DNA from 2 places in the Fictibacillus sp. UD genome. Region 1 is predicted to be linked to the other one. Evidence: predicted binding sites of a transcription regulator. Region 1 holds the regulator's gene; the other holds the start of a gene.
What was found. The regulator LexA, encoded in region 1, represses DNA repair genes until DNA is damaged. The targets are predictions, from matches to a motif close to CGAACATATGTTCG.
Positions count from the first base shown of each region.

Region 2: the regulator LexA is predicted to act here: its motif matches at 7,592-7,605, upstream of addB (helicase-exonuclease AddAB subunit AddB).

Region 1 covers NZ_JARUHH010000003.1:300,517-311,903, forward strand. Annotated here, with positions in the region: gene P8610_RS07755 (ABC transporter transmembrane domain-containing protein) at 1-473, opposite strand, end outside; gene mnmH (tRNA 2-selenouridine(34) synthase MnmH) at 583-1,629, opposite strand; gene P8610_RS07765 (YneF family protein) at 1,716-1,934, opposite strand; gene sirA (sporulation inhibitor of replication protein SirA) at 2,013-2,453, opposite strand; gene tkt (transketolase) at 2,604-4,607, opposite strand; gene P8610_RS07780 (HesB/YadR/YfhF family protein) at 4,780-5,064, opposite strand; gene P8610_RS07785 (DUF896 domain-containing protein) at 5,170-5,409, opposite strand; gene P8610_RS07790 (YneB family resolvase-like protein) at 5,470-6,114, opposite strand; gene yneA (cell division suppressor protein YneA) at 6,135-6,401, opposite strand; gene lexA (transcriptional repressor LexA) at 6,561-7,175, shown strand; gene P8610_RS07805 (DUF2642 domain-containing protein) at 7,327-7,575, shown strand; gene P8610_RS07810 (hypothetical protein) at 7,690-8,169, opposite strand; gene P8610_RS07815 (hypothetical protein) at 8,400-8,729, shown strand; gene P8610_RS07820 (sugar transferase) at 8,741-9,364, shown strand; gene P8610_RS07825 (YveK family protein) at 9,420-10,055, shown strand; gene P8610_RS07830 (oligosaccharide flippase family protein) at 10,082-11,387, shown strand, end outside.
Region 2 covers NZ_JARUHH010000012.1:68,062-79,448, forward strand. Annotated here, with positions in the region: gene P8610_RS15945 (exonuclease SbcCD subunit D) at 1-317, opposite strand, end outside; gene addA (helicase-exonuclease AddAB subunit AddA) at 333-4,073, opposite strand; gene addB (helicase-exonuclease AddAB subunit AddB) at 4,070-7,573, opposite strand; gene P8610_RS15960 (hypothetical protein) at 8,111-8,254, shown strand; gene P8610_RS15965 (GGDEF domain-containing protein) at 8,243-9,316, opposite strand; gene P8610_RS15970 (GGDEF domain-containing protein) at 9,407-10,351, opposite strand; cyclic di-GMP riboswitch class I at 10,671-10,759, opposite strand; gene P8610_RS15975 (serine/threonine protein kinase) at 10,838-11,387, opposite strand, start outside.

The sequences.
Region 1 (11,387 bases):
CAGCTGATCGTTGTGGCCATAGCGATTAGTGTAAATCCACCCATCATTAATGAATCAACTAGTGTTAAAACACCATCCCCAGCTGTTTGCTGAATCGCTTGAAGGTCATTTGTAGAATGAGCCATCAAGTCCCCCACACGCCGTTTATGATAAAAAGCTTGAGATTTCTTTGTGAAATGCTCATATAACCGGTTTCTTAAAAGCATCGCAAGTTTTACTGCAGCACCAAAGATCAAAATTCTCCATATGTAGCGCAGGACATATATTCCGATAGCGATACCGATGAGAAGCCCACCATATTGCCACAATAGCCCTTCAGTTATCGTTTTTCTCTCTATATGATCGACGATGAGTCCAACAACTTTCGGAGGTACTAGTAAACCTAATGAAACGAAGGCGAGCATGATAATACCGCCTATATAACGCCATTTCTCCTGTTTGAAATACCACATTAACTGCAGAAAAACTTTCAACACCTGTTCCCCCTTGTAAGCAAATCAAAAACAAGTATAGTTTACCAATATATGAAAATTCCGAAAAGGAAAAAGTTTCACAAAAAAAGACCCTCTAAATGGGTCTTCTTTATAGGATTAGACGTTTTATTTGTTCTTTTACTTTTATATAAATCTCTTCAAACGAATCTCCATATAATTTTACACATTCACTCTCATACTTTTGTTCGGCGAATTCGTATTTCGGATCGTAATAGTTTTCTAACAATAAAGATACCACTTTTTCATAATTTTGATTTTGAAGACGATGCTGCAAATCCTCCATAACAGGTAATGGTATTCTTTTAGATAGCTTATTTACAGCCTCAACAATCTCATCTTTATGCAGAAGTGGCTTGTACACATTACAAATAAAATGAACTCTTAAGTGAAACGGAATCTCAACATGAATACGTGTCCCGCTGTATTTTCCTTCTAAAAGAAAATCTGGAACAACAACTCTTCCTATTCTTTTGCTTTCTGATTCGATGATAAGCGATTGTGATGTTTCTAATTCTTTGAGGCGTTCAAAAAGATTTGATTCAAACTTTTTCTGCGAAGAAGGCTGTTCACCTATTCTTCCAAAGATCGATCCTTTATGCCCAGCCATTTCTTCTAAATTTATGACCGGGTATCCCTCACTTTGCAATTGTTCTAAAATTTTCGTTTTCATCGTGCCAGTGTGGCCTTCAAGTACGATTATCTTTCGAGGAGTCTTTATAAATCTTTCAAAAAAGGATTCGATCTGTTTTCTATACGAACGAATTCCGCCTTCAAGCTGTAAACATTGAATTCCAATCATGTTCATCGTTTGAGCGATGCTTTTGGAGCGTAAACCGCCTCTTGCACAGTAGATTACCGCTTTTTTATCTGGGTTTTTCTTCTTTTCTGTTTTTATCTTTTGAAAAAGAGCAGGCAGCTTTGGACCAACAACTTCAAGTCCACGCTCTATCGCTGCCTCTTTGCTCTCTTGCTTATAGAGCGTTCCAATTTCTGCTCTTTGTTCATTTGTAAATATACTAAGGTTAATAGCTCCTGGAAGATGATATTCTTCATATTCTTTTGGAGACCTTACATCAAAAAGCAAATATTTATCTAAATCCAAGTCATTAATGGAAATCGTCTCTAAATTGTTCACGGCCATCATCCTTTAGTTGCTGCTATCAATAGCTATAGTAGAACGAAAACAAGCACCCGATTCATATCAGGGTGCTTGTACAACACTTACTTCATTTGCTTGTTCATAGCCTGCATCATTTGGTTAATTTTCTTTTGAGAAGGCTTTTGACCCATCTGCATCATCATCACACGCAACATATTTTCATTAATCGGTGGATTTTTTTGTAAATAACTCATCATATACTTGCGGGCAATAAAAAATCCGATCGCAACACCTGCAATCAGTGAAAGTGCACACACAAGGATTATCATACCAGTACCCATTGTTAAAACTTCCTCCTTCATGTTGTCTAGAACTAGTTTACTACAAGTTTACCATCACATACAAGATTTGATAGAGATTTAAGTGGCATATACCATATTCAATTTAAAGGGAGAGAGCCATCCGTATTTTCTTTCTCCATAATCCATAGCTAAAAAATAGGATTCGTAATGACGCAAAGCCTCAAAAATGATGGTTTCCGCTTCGAAATTTCCGATGCTGTATAGATGTATGTATTGATCAGACAGTTCCAGGTGTACAGTACTATCTTTGCATGACAAAGAGTAGGTTTCTCCTTCTACTCTCCAATCGTGCGTACCGCTCAAGCTTTCCCAAAAATGCTTCTCTATTTGAGACACTGCTAATAATGTTGTAATGTAACTCACCTGTTTTTGCAAAATCGTTTTAGAGATTCCTGTTGATCGCTGTTCTTCAAAAAATAATTGAAACAGTTTATTTTCTTTACCATAGTAGGAATGAGCAACTTCTTTTGTTATTAAATAAATAAAAAATTCTCTCATGAATAAGCTCCTTTCCGACTGCTTTCTTGAAAGTATATCCAAAAGTTTAAGAAAAGCTTGTCTAAAAAGGAGAGTAAAAAGCAACTATTTTTGTCGAAACAGAAAGAAAAGAAGGTTTCCACATAGAAAACCTTCTTTCAAAATAAGCAATTATTGATTTAACATATTTTTTACGCGTTTTACAACATTTTCAGGAGTAAAACCGAATTCTTTTTGAATCACTTCTCCAGGAGCTGATGCACCAAACGTATCAATCGTTAATGTTTCTCCGTCTAGACCAACATATTTATGCCAGCCAAGTGAAGCTCCCATTTCAATCGCCAAACGCTTCGTAACATGCTTTGGAAGAACAGATTCTTTATATTGATTATCTTGCTTGTCAAAGCTTTCCCAAGAAGGCATGGATACGACAGAAGCCGAAATTCCTTCTTTTTTCAGAAGTTCTTGTGCCGCAACTGCAATACTCACTTCTGATCCTGCAGAAAGTAAAAGCACATCTGCTTCTGAATCAGCTGGTGAAACTACATAAGCACCACGCTTAACGCCTTCATAAGCCTTTTCTTTCGTATTAGCCAAAATCGGAAGATCATGACGGCTAAGCACTAAAGCAGTAGGCTTATCATTGCTTTCTAATGCCACTTTCCAAGCTGCATTTGACTCATATCCATCTGCTGGACGAATTAAGTTAAGGTTAGGCATAGCTCTAAGTGATGCAAGCTGTTCAACTGGTTCGTGTGTTGGCCCATCCTCACCAACCATTACGCTGTCATGTGTTAAAACGTAAGTAACCGGAAGTCCCATTAGAGCAGATAAACGAATAGCAGGTCTTACATAATCAGAGAACACGAAGAATGTTCCGCCGAATACATTCAAACCTCCATGAAGTGCCATACCGTTTAGTGCAGCCCCCATAGCAAATTCACGAACACCGAACCAGATGTTGCGTCCGCTGTAGTCATTGCGGCTGAAATTGGCTTCTCCTTCAATTAGCGTTTTATTGGAGCCAGCTAAGTCAGCAGATCCACCGAAAAGTGATGGTACACTTTTAGCTAAAACGTTAATCGCTTTACCCGAAGATGAACGAGTTGCGATTGCTTTATCGAACTCAGGAAGATCTTTATCCCAGTTTTCTGGCAAGTTGCCTTTGATTGATTGCTCTAGCTCTTCAGCTAATTCTGGATATGCTTCTTTATAAGCTTTAAATTGCTTATTCCATTCTTCTTCTTTTGATTGTCCTTCACTTTTTAACTGCTCAAAGTGAGATTTAACTTCTTCAGGAACGTGGAAATCTTGTTCGAACGTCCATTTGTAAGCTTCTTTCGTTAATAAAATCTCGTCTTTACCAAGTGGTGCACCGTGAGAAGCTGATTTACCTGACTTATTCGGTGAACCATGACCGATAATGGTTTTCACTTCGATCAGTGTTGGTTTGTTTAATTCTTCACGAGCTTCTGCTAATGCTTTTTCAATCTCTTCTAAATTTGTTCCATCTTCCACATAAAGGACCTGCCATCCATATGCTTCAAATCTTTGTTTAACACTTTCAGAGAATGAATGATGAAGATCGCCATCTAACGAGATATCGTTTGAATCGTAGAGTACGATCATTCTGCCTAATGCAAGATGACCTGCTAAAGAAGCAGCTTCAGCTGAAACACCCTCCATTAGATCACCGTCACCACAAATGGAGTAAGTATAGTGATCGATAACTTCGTGTCCATCACGGTTATATTTTGCTGCTAAGTGACGCTCTGCCATAGCCATACCAACAGCCATTGCAATACCTTGACCAAGTGGGCCTGTAGTTGCTTCAACTCCAACAGTGTGACCGAATTCCGGATGCCCTGGAGTCTTGCTTCCCCATTGTCTAAAATTCTTAAGGTCATCAATTGTTAATCCATATCCACTTAAGTGAAGAAGACTGTACAATAGCATAGAACCGTGTCCTGCTGATAAAACAAAACGATCACGGTTGAACCATTCAGGATTTGCTGGATTGTGGTTCATAAACTTCGCCCAAAGGCTATAGGCCATTGGAGCAGCACCCATAGGCATACCTGGATGTCCTGAGTTAGCCTTTTCAATACTATCAATAGATAGTGTTCTTATCGTATTAATTGCTAATTCATCAATATTACGTGACAAAAAAATCATCCCTTCATATGTACTAAACAGTTTTGACTTTCATAATAAACGTTCATGTCCATTTAGACAAGATAAACACTTTATAAGCTATTGTTATTTTACCATTCCCCTATGAAAACATACAAAAACCGCCTGATACTTTCCAACATTCTTGTTGTTGTAGTACAGACGGTTTCAAGTTTTATGCGATTCCTGGGATATGACAAGAAAAGTAATCCGTTTGCTCATCGTAATCAAGTTCCATATTTTCAACAAACCATTTTTCTTCAGATCGAACAAAAAAACGAAGGCCATCAACTTCTTGGATATAATCGTTTTCTTCAGGAACTGCAGGTGTCACACCGAGTGAAAAACCTCCTGAGTCTCCACTTCCTGCATATTTCACAAAGAGTCTCAAACCCTCTTTAGCCTCTAATTTAATATCCTTATACAGATTAGCAGCTGCACTTGTAATTGAAAAAGTCAAAATATTCTCCCCTTTCAAAGTTGTTATATAACAGTATATACTAATATGTATAGATTGCAACAGAAAAAAATGCCTATTTACAGTTAAGTAAATAGGCATTCTATATTATTGTTTAAGGTTCTTTTTATTATCTTTACTTCTTTTTAATTTTTCAGGTGTTACATCATCACCGTTAGGGTCTACAAAAGTCATACCGTGCAGATCTTGAACGAAAGACTTGCGGAAGACTTGTAAATACTCTTCTCTTAACTTTTTTTGTTCTGCTTTTTCTGCTGATGTCAATTCCGTTTGTTTTGACTTTCTAGACAGTTCATTTATTCTTTGCATTTTATCTTTTGATAACATGATTAAAAACTCCTTTTGCAGCATTCTTCATTCTATCCTACAGCAGTATGAAAGGAATTTCTAGTTATCTGTATTTTCCATGTGTTCTTTGTATCTTCTATGTACGGTGGCTTTTGATACATTGAAACCTAATCCTTTTAGCGTTAATGCTATGTCATGAAAAGTCAGTTTCATGTTCTTTAAGCGAACAATTTCAGAAATTGGCACTTCTTTTTTGTCTCGCCCGCCACTTGTGTTGTTACTTAAATTCCTCTGCGGTTTATAACCATCTTTAACCGCTTTTCTCATGCCGCGCCTTATTTTCATATTGTGAAGCTTACGTTGATACTCTTCCACAGTGGAGACGATCTCCAGCACCATTTCATCTGCTTCAGTCAACGTGTATTCTCCGTTATTGGACAGTGTATAAACTTTAATATTGTATTTCATTAACTGATGGAGAATAGCCATCTTTGCCTTTCCTCTTCCTAGCCGAGTATCATCTTGAATGAGAAGGCAGTTAAATTCACCGTCTCTTGCCAAATCAAGCACGTTTAATAATTCTTCGCGATCAAGCGAATATCCGCTTGCCCTCTCACTAAAACATGCTATTACTTCAAAACCAAATTGTTTTGCTAACTTTTTTAATTCAGCTTCCTGTCTTTCAATAGATGTGAGTTGTTCTTCTTTTTCAGTACTTACTCTACAGTATATAATAGCTTTCATTTGCCCAAAACCCGCTTTGTCTATTTATTTACTGGTATGATTACTTTCTGCCCTGGAAATACAGCTGACGCATTTACGCTGTTCTTCTTTTCGACCCATTGTATAAACTCCCAGTTGGAATAATGGTGTTTGGCGTTATATTCTTCGGAAAGACTCCAAAGTGAATCTCCCTCTTGTATGGTTACTTCAATATATTGAGCTTCTTGTGATGCAAGATTTGATAACGTAAAAAATATACCACCTAACAACCCTAAAAATACAATAACATGCATTGTCCCTTGTTTCATTGTGATATCCCCTTCCAACAAACGTTTGTTCGCATCTTATGATATTATAATAACTGGAACGTTTGTTCGGTGTCAACTAATTTTTCGAACTTATGTTTGTATCTCTTTATTCCCCATGCTATACTTTTTATAGATAAAAAATTCGGTGAGGTGCTTAAAATGACTAAGTTATCCAGACGACAATTGGATATCCTGGCTTTCATAAAAGAGGAAGTTTCACAAAAAGGATATCCCCCTTCCGTTCGAGAAATTGGGGAAGCGGTAGGTCTTGCTTCAAGCTCTACAGTTCACGGACATTTAGCTAGACTTGAAAAAAAAGGGCTTATTCGCAGAGATCCAACAAAACCTAGAGCGATTGAAGTATTAGGCCTTGAAGACAATATTCCTTCCGTTCGTTCAGTCTCTATCCCTGTAATCGGTAAAGTAACAGCGGGGCTTCCAATAAGTGCGATCGAGAACGTAGAAGAATATTTTCCATTGCCTGAACATGTTGTAGGTGACGAGAATGTGTTTATGCTGTCTGTAGTCGGAGACAGTATGATTGAAGCAGGTATTTTCAATAAGGACTTAGTTGTTGTAAAACAACAGCCTACTGCCAATAACGGAGATATCATCGTAGCTATGACTGATGAAGACGAAGCAACGGTAAAACGGTTCTTTAAAGAAAGTAATCACATTCGTCTGCAGCCAGAGAATTCCTCAATGGAGCCGATTATACTGCAAAGCTGTACGATACTAGGTAAAGTAATCGGAGTATATAGAAGTATTCACTAAATTAAATTGATTAAAATTTAAAAAGAGACATATAAAAGAGAAGCCGCTTAACGTTATGCGGCTTCTCTATTTTATGTTATCACCATTTCTCCCTCTCCTCCCTCTTTATGTATGCATATGCTGTATGGATACCCATACAGGAGGAATAAAAATGTACTATAACCCTTATGATCAGACAAGGAACCAAAATCTGAACACTCAGTATTTGACGTTAGTAGATCCCTTCGTTGTAAATCGACTGCGATCAGTAGTAGGTAAAGATCTAGTAGTAGAAACAACTAAAGATACGATTAGAGGCGTTCTTGTCGAAGTACAGCCTGATCACATTGCATTAAGTGCTGGAGGCGACTCTACTTTTTTTGTTCGAATTCAACAAATTGTTTCTATAATGCCTGTTTAATAAAATACCACACCCCTGAAAAAAATTGTCAGGGGTGTGGTATTTTATACACGCTCATATAAGGGGTGCTTCTGTCCTTTGTCTTATTGCTTTTAAGGCTAAGTTGTCTTGGGTTTATTCCCCTTTACCATCAGCTTTAGTTTCAGCTTTAGTATCAGCGTCCTTGGACTGATTCTTCATCCCGATCCTTTCCTGCAGTTCAGTAAGATCAATACGCAACGAGTGGATTTGATCAGTATGTTTGAGGTTCTTCTCTTGCAATTCCTGAATATACTTTTGCAATCCCTTTTGTATCTCCTGATGACTGACAAGGACATCTGTCAAAGATAATTGTTTGTTATCAGATCTCTTTATCCATGTATCTTCAACCAAAATGCCTTGCTCATGAAAGTACTGATACGATTCCGTCAAGTTTTCCCACTCAGAATCGGTTAATTGTAAAGGATATGTCACCCGATCTGCAAGAGAACCAGGTGTTATGTTATTAATGTCCAGACTTTCCGAAAGTCTTTGATTCTCACTAGCTCCTTTCCAAATGACCAGACATAAGATGACTGCTAATACAATGACGCTTATCCACCGAATGATGTTCATGCAATCCCTCCTCGCTATGATATATGAACAAAGAACTTGTTGCGTGTAACTATTCATTCACACTTTATCTATCGGGTCATATACAAAAGGTGTAGGTGGTGACATATGCTCAATTTGCTAAAAGGAGCATATGGAAGTCGCGTTCCGGAGTAGTTTAGGTGTCTGTTGTCTAATCTGGGGTCATATTTGTTCATCTGCGAAATGAACCCATATAGGATGGAGGTTATTCGATGAAAGCATCGGTATTTGCATCTCATCTAGATGATGAAGTTTTAGGAGTAGGCGGTGCCAATATCAACCACTTAAAAGCAAAAGATATCTACGTGTTCGTAGTCATTGAAGGCTCTTCCACAGAATGGGAAACGCAGGCACAGAACCGGTTTATTCCAAACGTCAATCTCGAAATCACGAATCAACTGAAAAAAAAGCAGAAGGCGATCTCCCATTATCAATTCGATTTACGTCCCTACACCGCTGCCTCCTGGGGGAATCTTATTGGTGTGGAAGTTGCTGAACCTTTTATGCCTATAAGAGATGTAAACAGGAAATCATCGAAATGAACAACCAGCAGCTGAAACGTTTAATGGATGTTATAGGATCTTTTATACTTCTCGTGATTCTCGGACCTTTGCTTCTACTGGCATCGATTGGTGTCCGTTTAAAGCTTGGTCCCCCTGTTCTATATACACAGTGGCGTCCGGGACTTTATGAAAAACCATTCCTCCTTTATAAACTCAGGACCATGAAATCGATCACAGGAGTTGACGGAGAACTTCTCCCAGACAAGGAACGGCTCACTCCTTATGGAAAATGGCTTCGGAAGTTCAGCATTGATGAAATCCCTCAGTTGTATAACGTTTTGAAGGGTGACATGAGTCTTGTAGGTCCTAGACCATTATTGTTGGAATATCTTCCTTTGTACACAACGAACCAGCGTAAAAGGCATAATGTTAAACCAGGATTGACGGGATGGGCCCAAGTGAACGGACGAAACCAAAACTCTTGGGATCAAACCTTTGCTTTAGACCTGTGGTATGTCCATAACCAATCTCTTTGGCTCGATATAAAGATTCTTATAAAAACCATCCCGATAGCATTAAAGTCAAAAGGAATCAACCATCCCGGCCATGTCACGCGAGATCAGTTTAAGGGGCATAAAAAGTGTAAGGATCCCAAAAAACACCCCTTCGAATGAAGAATTTACAGCGTGATTTAGTTAAGTTACTTATTTTCAGAAAGGGAGAGAATCTATGAATAAAGGTTCATTAAGTTTATGGGGTTTCTTAGCCGTTATTTGGGAAAGAGGTTGGATCATCGTTCTGTTTACTTTAATTTCTGTTTTAGTCAGTGCTTTAGTTTCTTATTATGCCCTCACACCTATCTATGAAGCTAAAGTAGACGTTCTGATCAGTGGAACTGAGAAAAACTCGGAAGAAGAGAACATTGGATTAAATACCACCATTGACGAATCGATAAAGCTAGTACCTACCTATCAGGATATCGTCCTTAGCCCTCTCATTCTGAAATACGCCCAATCCGAACTGAATACTACCAATAATAAAAACATCATTATCAAAAAAGAAGATGTGAAGATAGTCACAAAAAACGATTCTCAAGTATTCAGTATTATTGTTTATCACGAAGACCCACAAATAGGTAAGCAAATTGCAGATGCCCTAGCTAAGGCATTCAATCACAATATCGATTCGCTCATGAATCTGAGCCAATCCAACGTGAAATTGTTGAGCGATGCGACTGTATCCCAAGATCCTGTGAAACCTAATCCGATCTTAATTATGGGAATTACTTTTATCACTTCTCTCATCGTTTCTGTATGGATCACGCTCCTTATACACAACGTCAAACGTATTAGAACTTCTGTTTAGCGATTGGACATTGAAGGAGAACGCTTATGTATCTCATTAAAGATAGTTACGTACTCTTTTTGACTTCAGCTCTTTCAGCGTTAATCGCTTTCTTATCTGGGATCTGGCTACGTAACATTCTCGGTCCTGAAGAATATGGAATGTGGCTAGTTTTCTCGCTGGTCTTGACCTATGGATATGTTATGCATTTAGGTATTCTAGACAGCTTCAACCGTGACATACCACTCCTTACGGGCCAAAAAAAACATGAACAAGTAGCCCATATACGGAACGTCGTCTTTTCCTGGATGGCTTTGTCTGGCGTGTTATCTATAGTGGCCGTGGTTATAGTTTTATTTATGCACATGCCACTGGCAACAAAAATATTTGCGGTGATTGCGCTCCTGTTAATCCCTATTCAAAATATGACCCTTTACCACAATGCTATTTTTTTAACTATGCAGGAATTCAAAGGCGTCGCTATGATTCAGTTCATCATTGGTTGTGTTCAATATATTCTAATGACCGTTTTCTCAGTGTACTTAGGATTGCTTGGATTGTTTATAGGAGTCGTATTAGGAAATATTCTGGCCATTACGTATGCGCGATTCAGACTCAAATTCAGGTTAACATTTACACTAGACAAAAAATTGTTAATAAAAATGATGAGTATCGGTTTCCCGATTACCATGGTTACAATTTTTCTCAGTGTGTTTACAACACTCGATCGATTAATAATATTATATTTCTTTGATTCGACTGCCGTTGGTTTTTACGGAATTACAGCGTTTGTCTATCAAGGAATAATGGTGCTTCCTAAAGTCCTTCATCAGGTTGCCTATCCTAAGATTAGCTTCACCTACGGAAAGGTTAAAAGCAAAAAGGCATTAAAGAAATTAATTTTGAATCCTACTGTCTACTTATCTTACTATAGTCCTTTCACTCTTGGTGTCATCTATTTAGGACTTCCTTCTTTTATTAATAACTACATGCCTCAGTATGATGAAGGTACCCGTTCGGCCCAGATCGTTACAATGGGGTTGTTCTTCTTATTATGGGCTGCTCTTTTTTCACATTACTTGAATGTCGTCAATAAACAATGGCTACAGTTAAAATTATTGATTATCGTAGTAATCGTAAACATCCTTCTAAATATAGGCTTTGTGCTTCAGGGGTTATACATTGAAGGGATCGCCTTAGCTACCTCCATCTCGTATATGATTTACCCGCTTCTGTTGATGTGGCTATGTTTCAGAGACATGAGTCTATCTACTAAAATTTTTTTAAAACAGGCAGGGATTATTATACTTCCCTTCCTCTTCATGGCCGTAACTCTATTCTTCCTTTCTCACA
Region 2 (11,387 bases), on a different contig from region 1:
ACCAGCGTAATTCCAAGTTCCCTTGAAAGCGGAAACGAGGCAGCCAATCTGTCTGGATGATCGTGGTTTCCTGCTATCGCAATAAAGGGACACTCTCCCTTTCTGCTGATTCTTGCTATTGCATCAAAAAACATTTGCTCTGCAGCAGCAGGAGGGTTCACCGTATCGAACACATCTCCAGCCATTAGTACGGCATCAATCTTTTCGCTTTTCACGATCTCTACCAGTTCGTCCAAAAAAGCTTGCTGTTCAGCCAGCCTGCTTCTGCCTTCCAATGAACGCCCGAGATGCCAGTCTGCGGTATGAAGCAATCGCATTGTAATCCCCCCTTATTATTTCACTTGTAGAATGTGTCCACCGTCAAAAAAGTATAGGTAGCGTTCTTTGACAGGCTTCTTTAAAATTCTTTCTATCGCTTTTGAATAAAGCGTAAGCTGCATTTCGTAACGATTTAAAAGCGTTTCTTTTGCTCCAGAAAAGCCATCTGTAAAACGGTTTGTGATCTTATCCGTTTTATAATCTATCAATATGAAACCATCTTCCTCTTCAAGCAGGCCGTCAATCACTCCTTGAACAAGCACATGCTCTTCTTCTCCATCCCAGTTCCTTTGAATCTCAGACAATGGAAGCGCCATGCTGAACGGGATCTCTCTCTTAAAATCACCGTTCTCTATGATTCTTTTTCCAAGCGGCCCTTCAATGAACTGTTGAATTTGAGAAAGCTGAATGTATTCAGCTTGTTCTGCTGTAAGAAGTTCTTTCGCTTCCATTTCAGCAAGCTGTTCCTGAAGCTCTTCTATTGAGGAAGCTTTTGTAAAATCAACGTGCTGCATGACCATATGCATGGCCGTACCTACTTCAGCAGCATTTAACTGAGTTTCTTGCATGAATCTCGGCCGTTCATGAATCACTTGCTGAGCGGCTTTAACTAAATCCGTCGAGCTGTACTCATCTGCTTGATATTGTTTTTTGATTTCAGTTACAGATTGCTTCGAACGGGTAAACGTTGAGAGTTTATGTGTATATCCCCATTCTAATCGTCTCTTGATTTCAGCAAAATGTTCACTAACAGAATCTACTGGTTCGTTGTTTTCAAGATTTGCTAATAACTCTTCTTGTTTCTGCTTTTCTTCCATCTCTAACTCTTCGTATTCACTTGCTGGAAGAATCGTAATCTTCCAATCGGTATCATCCATATAAACTTCGCCTCTGCCTCTTTCCCCTGTTCCAAGAACAGAAAGAAGAGGATCAGCATTTTTATGGCGTATGACTGCTCTTCCAATCCAGTCTAGATAACTTTTTACTCCGGCACGTTCAAAGTCAGGCAGCATCCAATTTTCTTCGTAAAGAGAATCACTCCAGGCATTAGCAGATTTTTCAATGTCATTAACTGTACCGACTAAGTACAATTTTTCCTTAGCACGTGTAAGTGCTACGTACAGCACACGCATTTCTTCTGCAATCAGCTCCATTTTCTTTCTGCCCGCAATTGCCAGCTTCGGAAGTGTTGGATAGGCAACGCGATATTCAGGATTGATATATTGAGTTCCAAGACCAAGTTCTTTATGAAGAAGAACTTTCTCGTTCAGATCTCTTGTATTGAACTGTTTGTTAATTCCTCCTACGAAAACGATAGGGAACTCGAGACCCTTACTTTTATGAATGGTCATCACCCGAACTACATCTTCTTGCTCACCAAGAGCTCTTGCTGCTCCAAGGTCCTTCCCGCGTTCCTGCATTCTCTCAATAAAGCGAAGAAAGCGGAACAGACCCCGAAAAGATGTACTTTCATACATTTTTGCACGATCGTATAGTGCTCTCAAGTTGGCTTGACGCTGTTTTCCTCCAGTCAGCCCGCCAACATAATCAAAATAACCTGTTTCGCGGTAGATGTCCCATATAAGATCAGCCAAAGATCCTTGACGTGCTTGATGACGCCACAATTCCAGCTGCTGCAAAAACCGTGAAACTTTCCCGCGAATTTGAGGATTTTCTCCTTCTGCCGAATATAGCTCGACGGCACCAAGGTAATTGTCTTGCTTCTGCTTCAACCTTACGACAGCAAGCTCTTCACCGGTCATGCCTACTAGCGGTGAGCGAAGAACAGCTGCCAGCGGTATGTCTTGTAAAGGATTATCAATTACTTTCAACAATGACATCATGACATGAATCTCGGTAGCGTCAAAATAGCCAGTCGAAAGTTCAGCATAAGCTGGTATGCCTTGCTGTTTAAATTCTTCTAAAATGACAGGCGCCCACACAGACGTTGCCCGGAACAGCATGACAATGTCTTTATATTTAGCTGGACGCATTGATTTCGTATTTTTATCAAAAACAAGATGAGGAGAGTTTCCTGTTGTCCCCACAATCTGTTTAATTTTTTCTGCAATCACTCTTGCCTCAAGCTGAACGGTTTCAAGCTCTGATTTTTCCACTTCACCGCTCTCTAGGCCTTCTTCATCAACAACATGCTGGCTTTTATTAATAAGGATCAGCTCAGGCTCATTGCCATCTTGTTCTGGATAGTAGCTCGCACCAAGCTTCAGTTCAGCATCCTCACTATATTCGATCTCTCCAACCGTTTCGTTCATGATTTGTCTGAACAAATAGTTGGTAGCTTGCAGAATGCCATTTCGGCTTCTAAAGTTTTTGGCTAGATCAATTCGCAAGCCACTTCCGCCTTCTTTTGAAAACTGCTTGTACTTAGATAAAAACAGAAGAGGTTCAGCAAGACGAAACCGATAAATCGACTGTTTCACATCACCAACCATGAACATGTTTCCTGTGTCTCCATCTTTGGACACTAAACGAACAATGGATTCTTGCACAAAGTTTGTATCTTGATATTCATCAACTAACACTTCTACAAATCGATTACGGTACTCTAATGCTGCATCTGAAGGAACGGGGAAATCCATCGTTGATCCTTCACCTTTTAACACGTGAAGGCAATAATGCTCCAGATCACCAAAGTCTACAAGCGACTTTTCCCGCTTTGCTTCGCGATATCTTTGTCCAAACGTTTTTACTAAAGAAGAGAGCTCCTTGACGATCGGCGCCATCTCTTCAATGTGAACAATGTAAGAATCAGGGTGTCTGTCAAAGTAATCTGCTTTTAGAGCGCTAGTTCGTTTCTTAATGGTGTCTCTCATCGATTTAACTTTATTCTTTAATTCTTCATCTACATCTTTTCCGCGAACAGCTTTTAGCTTAGGCGGAGCGTAGGTTTGAAATTCTTCATAAAGCTGATTCCAGCTATTCTTTGCCCCATATATTCTGTTAATAAAAGCTAGATCTTCTTGCAGCGTTTCTGCATAAGCAAGAGGACCTCCTGGGGCTTGCGCGAATTCAAGTGCTCTTTGCGCCAACGCACGCAGCCCTTCTACCTGGATCGAAATGTCAGCCAGTAATTCTTGCGTCCAAGGAAGTTCATCAATAGAAGATGCTTGCACTTGGTACGTTTCGGCCATCTGATCGAGCCAGCCGTCAGGATCAGGATGACTTCTTGCAAAATCATAAAGAGACAGCACAAGCTTTTGAAGTTCCATATCATTTCTGTCAGAACTGTACGCATCAACCACTTCATAAAAAATATGGTCTTCTCCCTTGCTGTACTCTTCTTCAAAAAGATCTTCAATCACTTCTTGACGAATAAGTTCTGCTTCCGTTTCTTCTGCAACACGAAAACCCGGGTCAAGATCGGTTTCATAATAATGCTTGCGTAGCACTTCAATACAAAATGAGTGAAGTGTAGAAATAGAAGCTTTGTTTATCAGATTCAGCTGTCTTCTTAAATGAAGAGAAGAAGGGTTTTGTGACAATTCTTTATCAATTGCTTCCCCTATCCGTTTTCTCATTTCAGCTGCTGCTGCGTTTGTAAACGTAACAATAAGCAGTCTATCAACATCTGCAGTCTTTTCGCGGATCATCGTAATGATGCGTTCTACGAGAACTGCTGTTTTACCAGATCCTGCCGCTGCAGCAACAAGTACATTTTCGCCTCTTGCTTGAATCGCTTGCCACTGTTCATCCGTCCACGTGGCACCTTCAGGTTTAGGAATTAATGTTTTCAATTGAGGTTTCCTCCTTCCTCTTGCATTTTTTCTAAGATAACTTCATCTTTTTCAGGTCGAAGCTCTCGATATTGATTTTCTTCAAGTGTCTGATCAAACTGACAGACAGGTTTATACGAACAAAATGTACAAGGTGTTTTTTTCTTCATTTCATATGGCGAGATATCAATAACACCGCTTGTGATGCCTGCGCCGCTATTCACTGCCATTTTCCTGGCATGCTTTCTCATCGTATGAAAATGGTCGGCTGTAGCAACGGAAGAATGCGATTTGTGAAATCCTTTTTGTGTTAAAGCTACAGGGATGATGGAAGATCGGTCCTCCATCGTACTGTCCATAAGGTGAACGGCTTCTTGCTCTGCAAGTACAAGACCTTTCATCTTAAATTTCTTCAGCACTTCTTTTTCAATCTCTTCCACACTTAGAAGCTTCTTTTCATTTAGGATCGGATTATGAACATGGAAGTACAAAACACCTGCCGGCACGGATTCTTCGCCAAGCCAATTTTGCGAATGTGTTACAGCTACATCGAGATACGTTAACATCTGCAGTGCGATTCCATGATACAGCTCAGCTAAGTTCAGTCCTGTTGAACTCGATTTGTAATCAATAACACGCATAAGAAGTCCTTTAGAGCTTTTTGCTGTGTCGACACGGTCAATGCGTCCAATCACTTCCATCGTTGTTCCGTTCGGTAACTTATAAATCAGCGGTGGCAATGTTCCGCCAGCTCCGAATGCCAGTTCAAGACCAGCAGGAGTAAAACCACTCGCTTTTGCATGCTGGCTTAAAATGTGCGAAGCCTTTCCAACGACTTCTTTCAGCTTCTTTTTTATATAAAGATGACGGTTCGAACTTAAAAGAATCTCATGCTGAAGCTGCGGTGCGAGCAGTTCTACAATATCTCCTGCCAGCCTGTAACAATCACCTTTTGAAAGATCGCCCCAAGAAACTCTTCTTTGCTGAAGGGCATCATTCATCTGTTTTAACGCAGCATGAAACAGTTGCCCAATATCTGGTGCTTCGAGTTTGTACATTTGACGTTCTCTTAGTTTTAATCCATACGACATAAACTGTGAAAACGGACAAGACTGAAAAAGCTCCATCCTTGAAATACTCGTCAAGATCTTTTCACCATACAGATCCTGTGATACTGAAGAGCTTAATGGTGCTTCTCGGTTAAAATAAAACAGACTTGATAAAGCTCTTTTCGCATAATGGCCGTATTGGTCATTTGTAATAATCCAGTTGTAAACATCCCACCAAACGGTTGAGATCGGATACCCTTTTTTCCATTCTCTCAGCTGTGTGCTTAAAAAGGAGATGCTCTTTACAGGATGCTGCACAAAATCAATATCCTCGTTATGAACTGGTTCATTTTGATAAAGCTCTTCCTTTAACTTCGGAAAAAGATCACGCAGCCGCTGAATAACCATTGATGGCTGGAGTGTCTTGCCCTCCTCATCTGCCAGTGCATACGAAACAAACAAATGATCACTGCCATTTGTTAACGCAAGATAAATCATAAATTGTTCATCGAGCAGTTTCCTTCGTGATGTCGGCGCAAGAACAACTCCATTTCGTTCAAGCGCTTCTCTTTCGTCTTCTGATAACAAACCATCGTCCTTTGGCTTAAGAGGAATCACACCATCGTTTACACCAAGTACGAAATTAACTTTTACGTCGGTAAATCTTGATCTCTCCATCGTTCCAACTAAAACTTGATCTAATGATGGCGGAACAAGGGCAAACTTCATGCTTTCAAGCCCCGTTTCAAGCATCTGCATCCATGTATCTTTTGACAGTTCTTCTTCACCCGTAAGTTCTACCATTTCATCAAGCAGACCTAACACTTCGTTCCAAACCTGGCCATGTTCAGATGCTGCCCTAAGTTTCCCTGAAGACTCTGCTTGCAGTCTTAAGCGCTCAAGTTTCATGGGGACATGAAGATCTTCTAAATACTGATAAAGGGTTTTACAATAATCGATAACACTTCTGCTGTTTGAAAGGCCTTTTGATAGACGACTTAGAGGAGACACAATCATGTCCCGCAAATCATTGATCAGTTGTTCTTTTTCGTCGTCGCGGCTTGTTTTACCGAAGTCTTCTGACTCAAATCCTCTAAATCTTTTATATTTCCAAGGCTTAGGATCTGTCCATCTCTTGCCTTGAATGCCGAGCGCTAATACATAGTTTTCGAGTTCGTCCATACACCTTCTCATCTCAGAGGTTGTTTTTCTGATCTCATCAAGCGGATAGAGCATATCTGTTTTAACCGCACGAAAAACGGCTTCATACCGCCAATTCTTTAAAACAACATCTAAAGAGGAACGAATGAGTTCAATGAGCGGATGATGAAGCATGGACTTTTTTTGATCCAGGAAAACAGGAATTCCATAGTCTGAAAAAACGGTCTCAATAAGTGTCTGATAGCTTCCAGCGTTTCGGACTGTAACGGCTACATCACGATATCTATATCCATGATCTCTTACAAGCTCCACAATCTTTCTTGCTGTACCTTCTACTTCTGATCTTACATTTACAGCAGCTGCAACATGAATCCCATCAAAGTCCGATGATTGAACAGCAGGTCTCCTGTCATATTGCTCTTCAATGTGAGCAATCGCCCGAGAAGAGAATTTAGGATTTTCGCGAAGGAAGATCGGTTCTTCCATTTCCACATTGAGTTCTTTCGCTTGCTCAGCGAGAACTCCAATCGTCTTTTTTGTCATGTGAAATGTGTCTAGTTCATGCGGATCTGTATCTAGTTGAATGGATTCATCTGTTGTAAGTGCAATCGTGACTTTTTTTGCATGTGCCATTAAACCTGCCACAACTTCGAGCTCTTGAGGTGTAAAAGAATGAAATCCATCTATGTAAATTTCGCTATTCTTAATACTCTCAGCATAAGGAAGCTTCTCTTGAAGCAGTCTTAAATAGTCTTCAGAATCAAGATATTTGCCAGCGAGTGCTTGTTCAAGTGCACTTGAGATGATGCTGAGATCTGAAAGTTTGTCTTGAAGCACCTTCTTGTTATTCTCTTTTTGACCTAGGGAAGTGAGCGTTTCCGCGTTCCACGTAAGGTCTTCTGAACTCACACAATAACGTTTCAGCTCTGTTGTCATGAGCTCAAGCAGTTCGTAAAATCCGCTTTGTTCTGATGCTTTTTTAAATATTTTCAGTTCTTCTCTTTTGTGTTCAATAATTTTCCGAAGCATCATTCTTATGCCTGTTGAGGTGATATGCATTCTTGTCATGCCCCCGGTCTCACCAAGAACACGCCATGCAAGTCTCGAAAAACTAAACACTTGCGCACGCATCATGCCTGATAATCCATGGGTGGATGAAAGCTTGTATTCTGATTGAAAGGTCATCTGATCTGGCACGAGATAGATGATTGGATTTCCGGATGGATTCTCTTTAAGTTTTCTTTGAATCTCCATAAAGACAGAGTGGGACTTTCCGCTGCCGGATCGTCCCAATATATATTGCAAACTCATTTTGTTCATCCCCTGTTCCGTACATATATTCTGATTCTATTATCTCATAATCTAGTAGGACGGCAAAGGCTCGTATCCTCAAAAACGAGTACTTACAGCTGGTATTTAAAGGATAGCTTTCTTAAAAGAAATGTTTTTTTGTGTATACATAGTTGCTCTGGAAGTGGTTGATCTCCGTTTCAGACGCTCGCTTTCCGGGGGGTGCGCGGTGAGCCACCTCGGCGCTATGCGCCCTTAGGTGTCTCACCTGTCACACTGATTCCCCAGGAGTCTCGCGTCTTACACTACAATCAACTTGTCAGTGATGTCTTGAGCAACAATATTTAGTGCGCTTTTTTTAGGATTGTTAGTTGGAAGTTCATAAGTTGGTTGTAGCTTAATGTTGCCGACTTCTACGGGACAAGCAGGCAGTTCAAAAAGTTCAGCGCCGAAAAGCAAAAGGTGAATGGGCTAGTAAGGCGCACTTTGCCTTCTGGACCATTTAACTTTTGACCTCGAGGGGCTAGCCACTGCAACTAGACAGGTGAGACACATAATGTGAAACATACGAATGTGGCTCACCGCCTGCCCCGCGGAAAGCAAGCACCTGAAACGGAAATCAACTGCTTCTTTGCTATCTTTCATAGTAACAATCCTTTAGGAGTGAAACGTAATAAAAAAGGAAAACCGCTACATCATTAGCTGATTTTCCTCCATTTTGATGGTATCCAGTTTTAACGTGTTTCTTCCTGATGACTTTGCTTCATATAAAAGCATATCGGCTCTTTGGATCATTTCGGCAGGCTTTTCACCCGTTTTATAAATAGCTATACCATAACTCAATGTTACTGGTAACGGTTCGTTTCCGATGGTATAAGGAAATCGCTTTAAGTGGCTGTTGATGGATTCAATCATCTTTTTCACTTCATGTTTGCTAGCTGTATGTAAGATCCACGCAAATTCTTCGCCGCCATACCGATAAGCTTCACCGTCTTTTAAAGAGATATACCGTTTAAATGTTGATCCCACGAGCTTTAGCACTTCATCCCCTATCAAGTGGCCATGCTGATCGTTAAAATTTTTGAATCGGTCAATGTCACAAAGCACAAGAGTGAAGGGCTTATTTTGTTTTGTTTTTTCTAATACATCTTCTTGAAACTTTCTGTGGTTAAGCAACCCTGTTAAATAGTCTTGTTCGGATTGAAGCTGATACATGTTTTTCTCAAGATAGTGCTGTCTTTCTTTAGATGCGATGATACCGCCATATAATGCAATCAGCCACAAGAAACAACTCTTCATAAAAAATTCAAAGGAAGCCATAGTGTCCTGATAGCCACTCTCTGTTATAAAAAAGAACATCAGGGTACTAAAAATTGCTGCTCCTAAAAGGAAAGCTCCCTTCAATCTCCAATAAAGAGCTGCATGAATGACAATTAAATAACCGACTGAAACAAACGGACTTTCTGCTCCTCCAGATAGCTGCATGAGCCAAGCATAAGCTATATAGTCAAAAACAATGCCACCCCTTGTAAAAAATCGGTAGTACACGGATTTTTCATGGCATTTATGTAATACGATTTGCGTTGAGGTCATATATAGTATTCCAATCGCCAATAGCAATGGAAACGTATCTGTTTCATAGTTCAATACATTTGAAATAGGAGGATAGTAAAAAATGGGGATGCAAAGAACTAAAAAGAACCATCGCAATAAAGAAGATATGTTTTCAGACCGGTGTTCCGTTATTACAAACCATTCTCTCATGTAGTCATCTTCCTTCACGCTATGCTATATTAGGAAATCTTAGCACGCGGTTCCTGTATTTTACATAAATCAATTTTCATCATATTATTCTTACGTTTCGCACGTTTTCACTTCTCGTTTGTTCGTATACATTCGTTCGTCAGCCAGTTGAAGATAATAATCAATGTTTTCACATGCATCTGCAAGAAGTTCTATTGCACCGTAAGCGAGTGAAATTGAATTGTTCCAATTCATCAATTGACTCTCTATCTTTTCAACAAGGATATACGCTTCCGCTTCTGAAATTCCCGGTAGAAGAAATACAAATTCATCTCCTCCAAATCTAAATCCGGAAAACAATTTTAAGCGTTTTGAAAGCTCAGCGATCTGCTGAAGGATCTCATCTCCAGCAAGATGCCCATACTCATCGTTTATCAGTTTAAAGTTATTAATATCAAACATAACGAGTGTTAACGGCAGTTTAAGTTTGTGCGCTTTCTTTAGCTCTTTTTCCAAACAGTCATAGAAGTAGCGACGGTTATAAAGGTTGGTCAACGGGTCACGAATACTTATTTCTTTCAAATCTTTAAATTGCTCTGCTGAAAAACCGCTTAAGAATCCCGTAACTGATCGATGTGATATACGGTTCCATCTGTCCAACATAAAAAGTTGAACAACATGCGATTCATTTTTTGCTTCTTTTTTTACTTGCTGCAGAACAGATTCACTGATGCTATTAGTAAAGCAAGCAAGTGTCTGATGCGGAATACGCTGATGTCTTAAAAAATGAATACCAGACCGAAAAGCCTTTTGTTCAGCTTGTTTTAAAAATAATTCAAAACGTTTTTCCGGCAAAAAAACCGCATGAACGATTCCCCGTAAAAACTTCACTAATATTTTTTCGTATTGCTCAACAAAACCGTTCAGAAACGTATGAAAGTCATCATATTGTCCGAGATGCTCTTTGTGAGTATGTATCATGGTTGGAATAGACTCCATAAATTTTGAAAACAAGTTTCTTTTGAGTGTGCGCAAGTCTAGTTGGAAGTTTTCCATTTCTGCAACCCCTCAAATCCTGAAAAATTACATACAAAAAGCCATTACCCAAAAAGGGAATGGCTTTAATTAAAGTTGATAGACATCGAATCTCTTTGTCAGTTTTGTTCATCCGGTGCTCATGTATTCGTATACATTCCGCTCCTCTGAACTTCACTTCCTCGACCTTCTCGCCTCTCAAGCATTAATACAATGTTGATAGACATTGAATCTCTTTGTCAGTTTTGTTCCTAAGTGGTCATGTATTTACAATAAATACACATCTCTTAAGAATATACCTCCCAGATCCAACAGCTATCGAAACATTAGTCCGCTTCCCTTTGGCAACCGGCTGCCATTGCATGTCTACCATACTTTAGGCCCATAGCTTTGCGTCCCAGCTTTTCAACTGGTTTGCCCTTAATAACAAAGGTTTCTATTGATTTATAGATATTATATACTATATAGGTAATTTTAGCCAGTATTTTATATAGGTATTTTATCCTATCATTTGTAGTCTTTAGAAATTTTTAACATCCTATAGTACCTATACCCTACCCGTACAACATTTAAAACAAAATAAGGAATTTTTACAGGAAAATGGTAAAGTGTCTTTTTGTAAAACTTAAAATACGCTTTCCGTAAGTCTTTCCATTTGCGGCAATCTTCCTTTTTATAAAAATCAGATACATCCACAATAATTCCTCTATTACCCGAAATCATCACATTTTTCCCATGTACATCGCTAGGCTGCAATCCCTTTTCCGTTGCATAACTTAAGGCTTGATCAATATCAAAAATCACATGCTCAGGTATTTTAATTCCTTTATGCACACAGTCATAAAGCGTAATACCTTGGATTCGTTTTAAAATCAAGAACCTACTTTCCGTGTAATAACAAACAGAAAACCCGGGATGATCGCCTAAACGTTCGTATACTTTCTTCTCATCCAGCAGCCCGTGTTCGTCCCTGCCATAAATTTTCACGACATAATCAGGATATTCTGGATGTAAAAAAACAGCCGCGTAATTACCGCAGCCTAGCATCTGCCAAGGA